2 regions of the Desemzia sp. C1 genome follow, and region 2 is predicted to be linked to the other one. Evidence: a T-box and tRNA genes for the amino acid it is inferred to sense, from the RefSeq annotation. Region 2 holds a T-box; the other holds one or more tRNA genes.
What was found. The T-box of region 2 lies ahead of argS (arginine--tRNA ligase). A T-box ahead of a tRNA ligase gene usually reads a tRNA of that ligase, here a tRNA-Arg.
Positions count from the first base shown of each region.

Region 1: it encodes a tRNA-Arg, which carries the amino acid that the T-box ahead of argS (arginine--tRNA ligase) is inferred to sense. The anticodon was not compared.

Region 1 is NZ_JAJIZP010000003.1:1,749,443-1,753,065, forward strand. It holds rRNA gene LMF32_RS08870 (23S ribosomal RNA) at 1-581, shown strand, start outside; rRNA gene rrf (5S ribosomal RNA) at 662-777, shown strand; tRNA gene LMF32_RS08880 (tRNA-Val) at 789-864, shown strand; tRNA gene LMF32_RS08885 (tRNA-Lys) at 866-938, shown strand; tRNA gene LMF32_RS08890 (tRNA-Leu) at 980-1,064, shown strand; tRNA gene LMF32_RS08895 (tRNA-Thr) at 1,088-1,163, shown strand; tRNA gene LMF32_RS08900 (tRNA-Gly) at 1,167-1,238, shown strand; tRNA gene LMF32_RS08905 (tRNA-Leu) at 1,276-1,364, shown strand; tRNA gene LMF32_RS08910 (tRNA-Arg) at 1,373-1,446, shown strand; tRNA gene LMF32_RS08915 (tRNA-Pro) at 1,477-1,550, shown strand; tRNA gene LMF32_RS08920 (tRNA-Ala) at 1,561-1,633, shown strand; tRNA gene LMF32_RS08925 (tRNA-Met) at 1,662-1,735, shown strand; tRNA gene LMF32_RS08930 (tRNA-Ile) at 1,758-1,831, shown strand; tRNA gene LMF32_RS08935 (tRNA-Ser) at 1,867-1,956, shown strand; tRNA gene LMF32_RS08940 (tRNA-Met) at 1,992-2,064, shown strand; tRNA gene LMF32_RS08945 (tRNA-Asp) at 2,100-2,172, shown strand; tRNA gene LMF32_RS08950 (tRNA-Gly) at 2,178-2,248, shown strand; tRNA gene LMF32_RS08955 (tRNA-Ile) at 2,257-2,330, shown strand; tRNA gene LMF32_RS08960 (tRNA-Ser) at 2,376-2,463, shown strand; tRNA gene LMF32_RS08965 (tRNA-Glu) at 2,503-2,574, shown strand; tRNA gene LMF32_RS08970 (tRNA-Ser) at 2,621-2,710, shown strand; tRNA gene LMF32_RS08975 (tRNA-Met) at 2,747-2,819, shown strand; tRNA gene LMF32_RS08980 (tRNA-Asp) at 2,855-2,927, shown strand; tRNA gene LMF32_RS08985 (tRNA-Phe) at 2,944-3,016, shown strand; tRNA gene LMF32_RS08990 (tRNA-Gly) at 3,027-3,097, shown strand; tRNA gene LMF32_RS08995 (tRNA-Ile) at 3,115-3,188, shown strand; tRNA gene LMF32_RS09000 (tRNA-Glu) at 3,218-3,289, shown strand; gene LMF32_RS09005 (hypothetical protein) at 3,391-3,623, opposite strand, start outside.
Region 2 is NZ_JAJIZP010000003.1:2,597,051-2,600,673, forward strand. It holds gene LMF32_RS12960 (hypothetical protein) at 1-143, opposite strand, end outside; gene argR (arginine repressor) at 362-820, opposite strand; T-box leader at 994-1,221, shown strand; gene argS (arginine--tRNA ligase) at 1,432-3,126, shown strand; gene yidD (membrane protein insertion efficiency factor YidD) at 3,216-3,473, opposite strand; gene LMF32_RS12980 (ABC transporter ATP-binding protein) at 3,583-3,623, opposite strand, start outside.

The DNA of each region.
Region 1 (3,623 bases), 850 kb from region 2:
TAGAGTGTAAAGGCAGAAGGGAGCTTGACTGCGAGACCTACAAGTCGAGCAGGGACGAAAGTCGGGCTTAGTGATCCGGTGGTTCCGCATGGAAGGGCCATCGCTCAACGGATAAAAGCTACCCTGGGGATAACAGGCTTATCTCCCCCAAGAGTCCACATCGACGGGGAGGTTTGGCACCTCGATGTCGGCTCATCGCATCCTGGGGCTGTAGTCGGTCCCAAGGGTTGGGCTGTTCGCCCATTAAAGCGGTACGCGAGCTGGGTTCAGAACGTCGTGAGACAGTTCGGTCCCTATCCGTCGCGGGCGTAGGAAATTTGAGAGGAGCTGTCCTTAGTACGAGAGGACCGGGATGGACACACCGCTGGTGTACCAGTTGTTCTGCCAAGAGCATCGCTGGGTAGCTATGTGTGGAAGGGATAAACGCTGAAAGCATCTAAGCGTGAAGCCCCCCTCAAGATGAGATTTCCCATCACGTAAGTGAGTAAGACCCCTGAGAGATGATCAGGTAGATAGGTTGGAAGTGGAAGTCTAGTGATAGGCGGAGCGGACCAATACTAATCGGTCGAGGACTTAACCAAGATTTTAGGTGGATTCAACGGATCCGAACGAATGCGATATTAGACAAATCCAGTTTTGAGAGCGCAAGGTTCTCAATATGTGTGGTGATGATGGCAAGAAGGTCACACCTGTTCCCATGCCGAACACAGAAGTTAAGCTTCTTAGCGCCGAAGGTAGTGAGGGGTTTCCCCTTGTGAGACTAGGACGTTGCCACGCATAGTTTTTTTGGAGGTTTAGCTCAGTTGGGAGAGCATCTGCCTTACAAGCAGAGGGTCAGCGGTTCGAGCCCGTTAACCTCCACCATGAGTCATTAGCTCAGTTGGTAGAGCATCTGACTTTTAATCAGAGGGTCGCAGGTTCGAATCCTGCATGACTCATACTAGTTGTATCAGCTAGTATGTTGCCTAATTTAAGATATGCGGGTGTGGCGGAATTGGCAGACGCACTAGATTTAGGATCTAGCGCCGCGAGGCGTGGGGGTTCAAGTCCCTTCACCCGCACCATATTTTTATTGGTTGTAACATCAGCCGGCTTAGCTCAGTTGGTAGAGCATCTGATTTGTAATCAGAGGGTCGAGGGTTCAAATCCTTTAGCCGGCACCATTTGCGGAAATAGCTCAGTGGTAGAGCACCACCTTGCCAAGGTGGGGGTCGCGGGTTCGAACCCCGTTTTCCGCTTTCTAGTTATGCTAGAAACAATAACTTGTTCATTAAAGCCGGGGTGGCGGAACAGGTAGACGCACAGGACTTAAAATCCTGCGGGTAGTGATATCCGTGCCGGTTCGATTCCGGCCCTCGGCACCATTTATTTTGCACCCATAGCTCAATTGGATAGAGTACTTGACTACGAATCAAGCGGTTGCAAGTTCGACTCTTGCTGGGTGCATCTCTTTTATAGAGTGTTGCAAAAAGTATACGGGAATTAGCTCAGCTTGGTAGAGCACTTGGTTTGGGACCAAGGGGTCGCAGGTTCGAATCCTGTATTCCCGATTTCTTTCTAGGGGCCTTAGCTCAGCTGGGAGAGCGCCTGCCTTGCACGCAGGAGGTCAGCGGTTCGATCCCGCTAGGCTCCATTGTAACAAGCTTTCTTAATTTAATTATGGCGGTGTAGCTCAGATGGCTAGAGCGTCCGGTTCATACCCGGGAGGTCGTGGGTTCGATCCCCTCCGCCGCTACTTTAATTGAATAAAAGAACTTGGACCTTTAGCTCAGTTGGTTAGAGCAGACGGCTCATAACCGTCCGGTCGTAGGTTCGAGTCCTACAAGGTCCACTTTGATCTTTTGATTAGATTTTCCTTGTAACTATGGAGGATTACCCAAGTCCGGCTGAAGGGAACGGTCTTGAAAACCGTCAGGTGTGTAAAAGCACGCAAGGGTTCGAATCCCTTATCCTCCTTAACTCACTTTTGTGGGCAGAAACATTTATATTATCGCGGGGTGGAGCAGTTGGCAGCTCGTCGGGCTCATAACCCGAAGGTCACAGGTTCAAGTCCTGTCCCCGCAATATATTGCTCTATAAGCAATAGAAATAGCAACAATGGTCTCGTGGTGTAGGGGTTAACATGTCTGCCTGTCACGCAGAAGATCGCGGGTTCGATTCCCGTCGAGACCGTTTATGCGGGTGTAGTTTAGTGGTAAAACCTCAGCCTTCCAAGCTGATGATGGGAGTTCGATTCTCCTCACCCGCTTTTTTTATGGGCCTATAGCTCAGCTGGTTAGAGCGCACGCCTGATAAGCGTGAGGTCGATGGTTCGAGTCCATTTAGGCCCATTGCACCAAGTTTTTCTTGGATGTATAACAGCATATATGTGGTTTGGGGAAGTACTCAAGTGGCTGAAGAGGCGCCCCTGCTAAGGGTGTAGGTCGCTAACGCGGCGCGAGGGTTCAAATCCCTCCTTCTCCGTAAGTTTTAGCACCATTCCATAATATGATAAGAATTAAAGGCCCGTTGGTCAAGCGGTTAAGACACCGCCCTTTCACGGCGGTAACACGGGTTCGAATCCCGTACGGGTCATAAGGTTTCATTACCTTATCAAATCAAATAGATTAATTGTTATACCGGAGGATTACCCAAGTCCGGCTGAAGGGAACGGTCTTGAAAACCGTCAGGTGTGTAAAAGCACGCAAGGGTTCGAATCCCTTATCCTCCTTAACTCACTTTTTGTGGGCAGAAACATTTATATTATCGCGGGGTGGAGCAGTTGGCAGCTCGTCGGGCTCATAACCCGAAGGTCACAGGTTCAAGTCCTGTCCCCGCAATATATTGCTCTATAAGCAATAGAAACAGCAACAAAGGTCTCGTGGTGTAGGGGTTAACATGTCTGCCTGTCACGCAGAAGATCGCGGGTTCGATTCCCGTCGAGACCGTTTTAACTGAATATAAGGCCCGGTAGCTCAGTTGGTAGAGCACTTGATTGAAGCTCAAGGTGTCGGCAGTTCGACTCTGTCCCGGGCCATAACTAAAATGCGGGTGTAGTTTAGTGGTAAAACCTCAGCCTTCCAAGCTGATGATGGGAGTTCGATTCTCCTCACCCGCTCTTTTTTTATGTCTTCAGGGCCTATAGCTCAGCTGGTTAGAGCGCACGCCTGATAAGCGTGAGGTCGATGGTTCGAGTCCATTTAGGCCCATTACCTTATGGTTAAAAATAATTAATTAAGGCCCGTTGGTCAAGCGGTTAAGACACCGCCCTTTCACGGCGGTAACACGGGTTCGAATCCCGTACGGGTCATGCGATAAAAGCTGACGACGTCATAATGACGCCGTCAGTTTTTTTATTTTGAATGGAACAAACAAAAGCATCCTTTTTATGAGGATGCTTTTTGCTGCACATTATAGTAGGTAAAAAGAAATGGTTTCAATAAGAGTAAAGACAAATAGATAAGTCATTTGATAAAGGAACAGTGTTTTTAAGCACAGTTTTTTTTCTTTTTTACGATGGATCATATTTATAAAATGAAGAATAAATGGAACAGTGAATAGGAACAATACTAACAAGTAACCAAAAGTGCTGGCGAGTAAAAAGATAGTTGTCAGATAAATAAGTGTAATCAGGATAAGTGTCT
Region 2 (3,623 bases):
ACAAAAGGAACGATTGGTGGAAAAACAAAACAAAAGAGAATTGCTAAAATCCAATGAATGCATCCAAATTCTCCTTCTCCTCTTTCTTTGCTATTAGCAGAAGCAATCCCCACGACTATAATAACCAAAATAAAAAACCACATAATTAAATCCCCTCTCTATAAAATTTAATTAAAACAACAATTCCTAGATTATTCGTACTTTTCATAAAAGTACTTCAAAATCGTAATGCATCCATGTTTTACTAGTCCTTTTTCATCACCTAGGGAGTGAAAAAGGAATACGGCCAAAACCGAAAGATTATCCGATTTTAAGACACTAATGCTAAAAGTATGAATAATCTAGGATTGAGTTGTTTTTGTTAATGAATATTCACGAATTGTTTCAAATAATCATACATCTTTTGGGCATTCTCTTCATCTTTAGAAATCAACAAGCAAGTATCGTTTCCTCCAACAGATGCCACGACTTCAGGGAATTCGATCGTGTCGATCAAAGCTGCTGCTACATGAGCATTACCAGGTATAGTCACCAGAATGGTCATAAATTGAACCCGTTCTAATTTCACTACCACATCTCCCAATGTTGACTGCAGACGCTCTTCAACGGAAAGGTTATTTGTTTGGTACAACGTATACTTCATGCCGCCTTGCGGAGTAGACGTCTTAATCAAGTTCATTTCTTTGATGTCTCTAGAGATCGTTGCTTGAGTTGCGTCCACACCTTCTTCTTTTAAATAATGGAGCAATTCATCTTGCGTAGAAATATCTCGATTAGTAATAATTTGTTTAATTGCTAATTGACGATTTGTTTTCTTCATATCAAAACCTCCATATGTAATTCGTATCTTTGTCTACAAGTATATCAAAAAACATTAGAAAGCGGTTAATATTTCGACTAATTTTACAAAAAAAATGAATAAAGATTCTTTTTCAGGAAAAGGATAGCAACTTACTCCCTATTTTGTTATAATTAGCTGTACAAAATTGAATGAAACGATCGTAGATAAAGAGAGTACTGCTTAAGGACATTAAAAAGCGAGCTGGGACGGTGTAAGCCAGTAATAGAGTTTTGCAGGAAGCGCACTTTTGAGAGATATGAACGAATGGGTTAACCCAATGAGTTCTGTCCGGCTAATTCAAGCCGTTACCCTGAATCAAGTGGTTGTGTCTTTAGGGCATTACAATGAGAGTGGTACCGCGGGAATTTCTCGTCTCTTTTTTAGTTTATTCATGGAAATAACTAAAGAAGGGCTATTTTTTTGCCTAAAAATCAACTTTTAGCCGTGCACGATTTATTCGTCCTTATTGATTCTAAGACGAACCGGATTTACTGATCGTAAAATAAAGTTCAATATCGTTCACCTTATTTACTATTCATTCAGAATGAAAAATAAAAACCAAATTATTATTAATCGGAGGAGATTTTAAAATGGATTACAAATTACAAATTGCTCAGTCTTTACACGAACACGTTTTTGAATCGTTATCTTTAGAAGATATTCTTGGCTTACTTGAAAAACCAAAATCAGTAGAACATGGGGATGTGGCTTTCCCTACATTCTCATTAGCTAAAGTTTTTCGTAAAGCCCCTCAGCAAATCGCTGCTGATCTAGGAGAAAAAATCAGCTCTCCAATCGTTGAAAAAGTAGAAGTTGTAGGTCCTTACTTAAACTTCTTCTTAGATAAAAAATTCGTCAGCTCAACTGTATTGAAAGAAATCCTTACTCAACAAGACAATTTTGGTGCCAACAACGTCGGAGAAGGAAAAAACATTCCTATTGATATGTCTTCACCGAACATTGCTAAACCTATATCTTTGGGTCATTTACGTTCAACTGTTATCGGAAATGCATTAGCAAATATCGTTGAGAAAATGGGTTACAACCCTATCAAGATCAATCATTTAGGCGACTGGGGAACTCAATTCGGTAAATTGATGACTGCTTATAAACTTTGGGGATCCGAAGAAGCTGTTAGAGAAAACCCTATTCAAGAACTCCTAAAATTATATGTAAAATTTCATGATGAAGCAGAAGAAAATCCTGCTTTAGAAGATGACGGCCGTGAATGGTTCAAAAAACTAGAAGATGGCGATGAAGAAGCTGTTGAATTATGGAAATGGTTCAAGGCTGAATCGATGAAAGAATTCAACCGCATTTACGATAAACTAGAAATCACTTTTGACTCTTTCAATGGAGAAGCTTTCTATAACGACAAGATGCAAGAAGTTGTCGACTTATTAGAAGAAAAAAATCTGTTAACTGTCGACAATGGAGCTAGCATCGTAGATCTAGAAAAATACGACTTAAACCCTGCTTTGATCAAAAAATCAGACGGCGCTACATTATACATTACACGTGATTTGGCAGCTGCTATTTATCGTAAACGTACTTACGATTTTGCCTTATCTCTTTATGCAGTTGGTAATGAACAAAGCAACCACTTCAAACAATTAAAGGCTGTACTAAAAGAAATGGGTTACGATTGGGCTGAAGATATGCACCACGTACCATTCGGCTTGATTACTAAAGATGGTAAAAAGTTATCTACTCGTAAAGGGAAAATCGTTCTTTTAGAAGAAGTATTGGATGATGCTGTTTCAGTAGCCTTAAAACAAATCGAAGCTAAAAACCCTGATTTAGAAAACAAAGAAACGGTTGCTAACCAAGTAGGTATCGGAGCGGTTGTCTTCCACGATCTTAAAAATGATCGCTTGAACAACTTTGACTTCACTATCGAAGAAATCGTACAATTTGAAGGCGAAACTGGACCTTATGTACAATACTCTCGAGCTAGAGCTTTAAGTATTTTGCGTAAAGCTGATGCAGGTGAACTTTCATTAGATGCTGCTTATGCTTTAAACGACTCTTACAGCTGGGAAGTTATCAAATTGATCCAAGAATACCCAGAAACTGTTCAACGTGCTTTTGATAAACTAGAGCCATCTGTCATCGCAAAACATGCGATTCATTTGGCACAAGCTTTCAACAAGTACTACGCTAACAGCCGTGTCTTAACCGAAGATGCTGAAAAACCAGCTCGCTTGGCTCTTGTTCAAGCTGTAGCTATTTTACTGAAAGAAGACTTAAGATTATTAGGAGTCCACTCACCAGACCAAATGTAGAGTGCGAATTAATCTGAAGCAATACACTTACTCCTAATGAATTTACCTCACCTTTCATGAATACACTAAAAAAGAAACCAGCAGTCCAATTAATGGAACTTGCTGGTTTCTTTTTTGTTTCGTCTTATAGTAAAATGTTCTGGTACTGGATCATGTCCGCCGCTAACAAAAGGATGACAACGCATAATTCTTGAGATCCCCATAATCGAACCTTTCAACGCACCATGCTTTCGAACAGCCTCAATGGAATATTGGGAACAAGTAGGATGGTAACGACAACTAGGTGGAAACAGGGGTGAAATACCCTTTTGGTAACCGCGTATCATCAAAATAATTATTTTTTTCATTTAGTCACCTACTATTTAATATGCTTATCATTATAAAGTGTTCTCTTACTAATGTAAAGTAAAAGAACACTTCTTTCCGTTAAAGAACATGTTCTATAAGTTCCATCCATTATTGACTTTTCTCTTTTTGCGAACGGTACATTTCAGCAT